2 regions of the Variovorax sp. SRS16 genome follow, and region 1 is predicted to be linked to the other one. Evidence: predicted binding sites of a transcription regulator. Region 1 holds the regulator's gene; the other holds the start of a gene.
What was found. The regulator LexA, encoded in region 1, represses DNA repair genes until DNA is damaged. The targets are predictions, from matches to a motif close to ACTGTATNNNNATACAGT.

Region 1 (3,926 bases):
CGTCGAGCGCATGAGCGGTCGCCGCTCGCATCCGGCCTCGGGACGCATCTACCACGTCAAGTTCAACCCGCCGAAGACCGAGGGCAAGGACGACCTGACGGGCGATGACCTGGTCCAGCGCGAGGACGACAAGGAAGCCACCGTGCGCAAGCGCCTCGAGGTCTATAGCCAGCAGACGCGTCCCCTGGTCGACTATTACGCGGCATGGGCCAAGGCCGAGCCGGCTGCGGCGCCGAAGTACCGCGCCATCAGCGGTGTGGGCACGGTCGATGAGATCACTCAGCGCGCGCTCACGGCGTTGAGCAGCTGATCGGCCCCTTCGCGCGAACATTCCGGTTCTCTCAGGCGGTCGATGGGCTGCCCAGGAGTTCCAGCATGAGGGCGATGCGCGCCTTCACCGGCGTCAAGGCGCCGGCGCTGGGTATCGATTCCGCTTCGCCGGCTTTCGGCAGGATGCGCCCCTGCGCGCATCGCGTCGCACGCACCACGGCCACACCGGCGGATTGCGCCCGAAGCGCTGCCTCTTCGAGCGCATGGTGAAGCGTGCCGTTGCCGGTGGCCGCGAACACCAGGCCTTGTACCGGCTCTGCCGCACCGAGCCGACGCTCCTGGAGCAGTGAATCGACGATGCTCCCGCGCGCCTCTGCGTGGCTCACCAGGATCTCGACCCGAGGCCATGTCCGCGCTTCGATCATCCGTTCGAACAGGCCTGAGGCGACATCGGCGGCCGCGCCGGGCCAGCTTCTGTGGAGCCGCACAAGGCCTTCCTCGACATAGCCCAACGGGCCCGCGTCACCGGAATCGAATGCATCGAGCCGATAGGTGTGGACCTTGCGCACATCGAACGCGCTGTGCACGGTCCCTGCACACACGGCCACGACGCCGTGTGCACCTGGCATCGCAGCGACCACGAGGGCATCGCGCATGTTCTGCGGTCCGTCGGGTGCCAGGGCGGTGGCCGGCCGCATCGCGCAGGTCAGAACCACGGGCTTGTGCGGCAATAGCACCGATTGCAGGAAGAACGCCGTCTCTTCCAGCGTGTCGGTGCCATGCGTGATGACGATGCCCGCCACGTCGGGCGCGGCGAGCCAGTGAGCGCAGCGCAGGGCGAGCTCGCGCCAGACCACCGACGTCATGTCCTTGCTGTCGATCTGCGCGACCTGCTCCGCCAACAATGAAATTCCGTCCGGCGCCTCGATGCCGCTCAGCAGATCCGACACGCCCACCTGGCCGGCGGCATAGCCGATGTTGTCACCGGGCGCCGCCGCCCTTCCGGCGATGGTGCCGCCCGTCCCCAACACGATCACGCGGCGCCGGCCGTCTCGAATGTCCTGGGCCATGGCTTGCCAACTTTCTGAAACTGGTTAAAAATACAGGTACTGGATATTCAGCCAGTGCCGCAAGGAGTCATTCATGCAGTTTGCCGTCAAGCTTACCGCCCGTCAGCAGCAGATCCTCGACCTCATCCAGAGTGCCATCGCGCGCACCGGCGCTCCGCCCACTCGCGCCGAGATTGCCGCCGAGCTCGGCTTCAAGTCGGCCAATGCAGCCGAAGAGCATCTTCAAGCGCTGGCCCGCAAGGGTGTCATCGAACTCGTGAGTGGCACTTCGCGCGGCATCCGCCTCAAGGGCGATGCGCTGCGCTCCCTCAACGAATCCCGCAACAACCAGTTCTCCCTGTCCCTCCCCGGCATGGCCCAGTTGGCGCTGCCGCTGATCGGCCGTGTGGCCGCAGGCTCGCCCATCCTTGCGCAAGAACACGTCGATCAAACCTATTACGTGGAAAACACGCTGTTCCAGCGCCAGCCCGACTACCTCCTCAAGGTGCGCGGCATGTCCATGCGCGACGCCGGCATCATGGACGGCGATCTGCTTGCCGTCCAGGCCACCAAGGAAGCCCGCAACGGGCAGATCGTGGTGGCACGGCTGGGCGATGAGGTGACGGTCAAGCGCCTCAAGCGCAATAAGCAGGTCATCGAACTGCATGCGGAAAATCCCGATTACCCCACCATCGTGGTTCAGCCCGGCGAGCCCTTCGAAATTGAAGGCCTTGCAGTCGGCCTGATCCGCAACACGATGCTGATGTAGCTGCGGCAGTCATCGCATGCAGCCGCATGCATGAAGATCCCGGCCGCGACAGGTGGCGGGCGTATGGCGAAGGCCATCACCCTGTCGAAGCCGATGAAAGCAATCCTGCCTGTGTTCAACCTCTGATTTTCTGGAGTTCACATGGGAATCGCTCTTCTCAGCATTGCTGATTTTTTCACGCCACTGCAATCGCTGGCGAGCCGCTGGATGCCGGCTCGTCGATCGCGCCGCACCGCTTCGGCTGGCCTGCGGTACGTGAGTGTTCGGCCCAGCTGCGCGGTGCACCCCGGCGCAGCCGCGCAGGCCGAAGTGCCAGCGCCGATGCGTCCCTTGCGCGTCGTGCGCACGGTCGACGCCCAGCAATCCGGCCGGCGTGCCAGTCGCGTGTTGATTTCCGGCCGCATGGTCGACGTCTGCGCCGAGCTCGATCGGCTGGCCGCCCTGGAGGCCGCGGACGCAACACCACGAGCAGCCGGACTGCATTGACACGGAGCGGCCTGTCGCCGGCGCAGGTTCCAGACCCGCGCCGCGGGCGTTCGCCGAGGCGATGACCTAGCCGCACGCGCATCCGGCCGAACCGTGTCCAGCCACGCGCCGACACGGCGCGTTGGCAACGCGAGGCACAATGGCACGCCATGAACATTGTGATCCTCGACGACTATCAGGACGCGGTGCGCAAGTTGCGCTGCGCCGCCAAGCTCGATGCGTACGCAGCCAAGGTCTATACCAATACGGTCAAGGGCATCGGACAGCTCTCGATCCGGCTCAAGGACGCCGACGTGATCGTGCTGAACCGCGAACGCACCCAGGTGTCCCGTCAGCTGATCGAGAAGCTGCCCAAGCTCAAGCTGATCTCGCAGACAGGGCGCGTCGGCGCACACATCGATGTGCACGCCTGCACCGAGCAAGGCATTGCGGTGGCCGAAGGCACGGGTTCGCCGTTGGCACCTGCAGAGCTCACCTGGGCGCTCATCATGGCCGCGATGCGCCGCCTGCCGCAGTACATCAGCAACCTCAAGCACGGCGCGTGGCAGCAGTCGGGCCTCAAGTCGGCCTCGATGCCGCCCAACTTCGGGCTCGGCTCGGTGCTGAAGGGCAAGACCCTCTGCATCTGGGGCTACGGCCGCATCGGCCAATTGGTCGCCCGCTACGGACAGGCCTTCGGGATGCAGGTGGTGATTTGGGGCCGCGAAGAAAGCTGCGCCAAGGCGAGGTCCGACGGCCTGCAGGTGGCCCCCAACCGGGACGCCTTCTTCATGGCTGCCGACGTGCTGTCGATCCATCTGCGCCTGACGGACGACACGCGCGGGCTGGTGACGCTGGAAGATCTGTCGCGCATGAAGCCGACCGCACTCTTCGTCAACACCTCGCGGGCGGAACTGGTCGAACAGGATGCCCTGCTCGCCGCGCTCAATCGCGGCCGGCCCGGACTGGCGGCGATCGATGTGTTCGAGAGCGAACCGCCGCTGCAAGGCCACGCGCTGCTGCGGCTGGAGAACTGCATCTGCACGCCGCACATCGGCTACGTCGAGCAGGACAGCTACGAGATGTACTTCGGCCAGGCCTTCGACAACGTCGTCAGCTTCATCAAGGGCAACCCCACCAACATCGTCAATCCCGGCGCGCTGCAGGTCCGTCGTTGAAGCAGCCCGCATTGCCGGCTGCATCGTGGGCGCTGCTGGCGGGTAACTTCGTGATCGGCACGGGCGTGATGGTGGTGCCCGGCACGCTCAATGAACTCAGCACCTCGCTGGAGGTCAGCCCCGCGACCGCCGGCCAGCTGATCACCGCAGCAGCGATCGTGATGTGCCTGGGCGCACCCCTGCTGGCTGCCGTGG
Region 2 (3,926 bases), on a different replicon from region 1:
TACGCTGACCGATGAAATCCAGGCATTTGCGGATGGCGGTCAGCATGCCCAGAGCCAGGCAGTCGACCTTGAGAAACCCCAAAGCGTCAAGGTCATCCTTGTCCCACTCCAGGACCGTTCGGTCCTTCATCGAGGCGTTCTCGATTGGAATCAGCCGAGACAACGCCGTCCTTGTGAGCACGAACCCGCCGGTGTGCTGGCTGAGGTGCCTTGGGAACCCTAGCAGTTGCCCTGTAAGCAACATCAGCTGGCGCACCTTCAGGTCATCAAGCGACAGGCCTAGTTCCACTAAACGCTCCGGCATGACCGCCTTGCCGTCAAACCACTGATGATTCTTGGCAAGCTGGTCTACCACCTCAAGGTCAAATCCCAGCGCCTTGCCCACGTCCCTCACCGCACTCTTGGGCCGATAGCTGGTCACCACACCGGTGATGGCGGCACGGTCGCGTCCGTAACGCCGGTACAGGTACTGGAGAACTTCTTCTCTACGCTCGTGCTCAAAATCGATGTCGATATCCGGCGGCTCATTCCTTTCCTTGGAAATGAAACGCTCAAAAAGGACGCTCATGCGCGCTGGGTCGACCTCAGTGACGCCCACGCAATAGCAGACGACGGAATTGGCGGCACTCCCGCGCCCTTGGCACAGGATGTTGCGAGACCTCGCGAACTGGACGATGTCAGCGACGGTCAAGAAGTAATGCTCGTACCGGAGCTCCTGAATCAATGTCAGCTCGTGCTCAATCTGTAGCTGGACCTTCGCCGGCACCCCTTCTGGCCACCGTCGGCCGGCGCCCTCGTAGGTCAGGCGCCGCAAATAGGAGGAGGGCGTCTCCCCGTCCGGCACCACTTCGTCGGGGTACTGGTATCGAAGCTCCTCGAGGCTGAATTGGCAGCGCGCGGCCACGTTGAGCGTCTCTGCAAGCAAATCCTCCGGGTAGGTTTGCGCCAGCCGAAGACGCGTTCTTAGGTGCCGCTCTGCGTTTGGCTGAAGGTCGAGGCCGCACTCCGTCAGCGGGCGGCCAACTCGCGTAGCGGTCAGTACGTCCTGGAGTGGTTTCCTGGAGCGAACATGAAAATGAACGTCGCCGGCGGCTACCAAGGGAATTGCCGTCAGCTCGCTCACCTGGCGGAGTCGGTACAACCACATCTCGTCGTCGATGAGGCGCAGAAGGTCGACGCCGAACCAGCAACGCCCCCGGAACTCTGACAGGAGCCAGCGTCCTGTTGTCTCCAGCTGTTCCGGGGTCGACATCCGCTTCGGGCAGGCGACGACGACGCAGTCCTCAAGGGCCGCGGCGGTCAGGTCTGCGAACTGCAGTTCGTATTTTCCCTTCTCTGAGCCACGCCGAAGCTTGGTGATGAATTCACAAAGGTTCCCGTACCCGTTCAGGTTGCACGCAAGGACGAGCAACGTGAAGGGGTGGCCGCAAGCAACCTGGACCTGGGTTCCGACCAGAAGCTTGAGGCCGTGCTCCTTGGCAGCAACGTGCGCGCGCACGATGCCCGCCAGGCTGCACTCGTCAGCGATTGCGAGAGCGGAATAGCCAAGCTGCGAAGCGCGCTCCACCAGCTCCTCCGGTTGGCTGGCGCCGCGCAGGTAGGTGTGATTGGAGACGCAGCGCAGCTCGGCGTAAGCGGGAAGGGCGGACATTGCCGGCGGCCAGGATACTGGATGGCCGTACAGTATCGCACAGCTTGCAGGCCTGCGGCATCGGACCGGGACCGCGCCTGCGCGGCCTGCACGGGCGGTTCGACGGGCGCGATGGCGGCAATCAGATTGGGCCATATCGGGCCTGAGAAAAACCAGGTGGCGCCGGCGCCACTACGGTGCGGCTAAATCTAAAATGCTTGCATCTGATACTGATGGTGCTCGTTCAAGCACTGTCGTACAATAACCCCAAGCGCCGCAACCGCAGCGCATTAAATTCAATGTAGTTTCGAGGACCCAATGCCCGCCACCGCCAACCAGGTCGATGCAACCTCCCGCAAGCGTAAGCTTGACCTCGCCGACCGCCTAGAGCTGGGCGCGCGTCTGCGAAAGCTGCGCGAAGCGACTGGCAAAACCACGCTCGAAATTGCCGAGGAGGTCTTGGGCTATCAGGGCAGCCATGCCGCTGTTTCCCGCCTCGAGCGAGGCGTCTTCTCCGTTGTCAACCTCGACCACCTCGACAAGCTCGCGTCCCGCTACGCCACGGACTCGGCCACTCTGCTCAAGGGCACTGGCGATGTCGAAACCGCGGCACTGCCTGAGGTCACAGGGGAATGGTCCTTCGACGACATCGCGCCTGGTATCCATTTCCGCCTGCGAGACCTTCGGCAAGCGCTCGGCCTTTCCAGGGCGCAGATGGCGACGCGCCTCGGCCACAGCACCGCGACAGTCCTGAAGGGGTGGGAAGAGCGCCTCGCCACCCCTCGTCCCGACACGATTCTCCGTATTGCCACCGAGTTCGGCGTTTCGGGTAGTTGGCTCATTCTTGGCGCCAAGGGAAAGGCCCCGCGGCCGACTCAATCGATGCGCCTGCGCGCACTTCGTCATGCTTCCGACGTCTCCCGCAACCAGCTTGCGATGAAGGTCGAGCCGCTCGATTTTCAGGGACTGCGCACTGCTATCAGCCACGCAGAATCCGGCGTGCGCGGCTTGCCGAGCGACCGCCTGCAGAGCATTGCAAAGGCCTTTGACGTGCCGGCTGACTGGCTTGACCCCGAAGGCCTGCGCTACGCGCCAGCTACCCCCATTGACGCCCCGGCGCAATCCGAAGCGGACTACCTCGCGGGCCTGCCTGCCACGGTCAGAAGTCTTGTCAACAATCTCGTTGCCATGTTCACAACCGGCTTGCTCGACAGTGGCGACGTCGCCTCTGTCAACAAGGAGCTGTCGCGTCGTGCCTGGAAGCGCGCAACGCCCTCAACGGCGCCAGTCAGCGGCGCGCAAGTCGGGGACGTGCGGCGCTCCCGCATCGTGACCGCCTAAGGCCCCTACCGACTTCAGGCACAGGCGGCCACCGACCTCCGGAAGGCCCAAGGTCGCCGCAACGGCCCCTAACACCCTGTGGGGCGAGGTCTTGGCACCGCGCGCTTCAGTACCGCCGCCAACTCCTCGCCAAGAGCTCGTCGCGCGTGCGCAGGCCGCCCCGAACGAGGGACGCGGCTGTGCCCTCTCTGCGCGCCGCGGATGGGCCTGAAAAGAAGGGGCCTAAAACCCCGCACTAGACGGTCCCTGGCTATAGGCCCAAAGCCCCCGGAATCCGTCAGGGGGCCGCTGTCCGAACTGTCTAGAAAAATGCGTCCGTCCTTCAAGCGCTTCGTCTGCGCGCTCCTCAGTGCAACCATTGTCCTCCAGCCCGCGCTCAGCGCAGCCGCGTCCGATTTCCGGTATCGCATTCCAATCGACATCAAGCTGACGGGCCAGGCTGACCTGGAGATTCAGCCCGAGCTCACCGATTTTGGGGACGTGGCTCGCACCCAAATGCGGACCTTGCCCGTCAAGGTCGTCAACCACGGGGGCGGCGCCGCCACGGACGTGACCGCGGTCGCCACGGCTCCTTTCGCCGTGGAGAAGACCTGCTCAACCGTGCCGGCACATGGCGAGTGCACCATGCTGGTCAGCTTCATGCCACAAGAGGCCGGCCCACAATTCGGAAGCCTGGTGCTCCAGGGCTCGAACAGCCGCGCCGAGGGCTCTCTCATCGGCAACGCCGTACGTCTCCTCACGGACCTAGAAATCTCGGAAAACGGCTGGAACTTCGGCACCTGGAAGCTCGGCACGACGAGCACGGTCAAGCAGCTTGCAGTCAAGAACGTCGGGAATGTCCCTGCCATCATCAGCCAGATGTACTTCCTGGACGGGGGTTCCGACTTCAAGGTGAGCCACAACTGCAGCACCAGCCTCAGCCCAGGCGCCGCATGTATTGTTGCCGTGAACTTCA

Region 2: E5P2_RS30270 (error-prone DNA polymerase) is a predicted target of LexA. The motif match lies at 1,668-1,685, and genes of this name have one in related genera.

Annotation. Positions count from the first base shown of each region.
Region 1 covers NZ_LR594666.1:2,575,878-2,579,803, reverse strand. The annotation lists gene adk (adenylate kinase) at 1-310, shown strand, start outside; gene E5P2_RS12470 (asparaginase) at 342-1,340, opposite strand; gene lexA (transcriptional repressor LexA) at 1,414-2,088, shown strand; gene E5P2_RS12460 (hypothetical protein) at 2,230-2,574, shown strand; gene E5P2_RS12455 (D-2-hydroxyacid dehydrogenase family protein) at 2,724-3,731, shown strand; gene E5P2_RS12450 (MFS transporter) at 3,743-3,926, shown strand, end outside.
Region 2 covers NZ_LR594667.1:449,979-453,904, forward strand. The annotation lists gene E5P2_RS30270 (error-prone DNA polymerase) at 1-1,651, opposite strand, end outside; gene E5P2_RS30275 (helix-turn-helix domain-containing protein) at 1,949-2,971, shown strand; gene E5P2_RS30280 (choice-of-anchor D domain-containing protein) at 3,281-3,926, shown strand, end outside.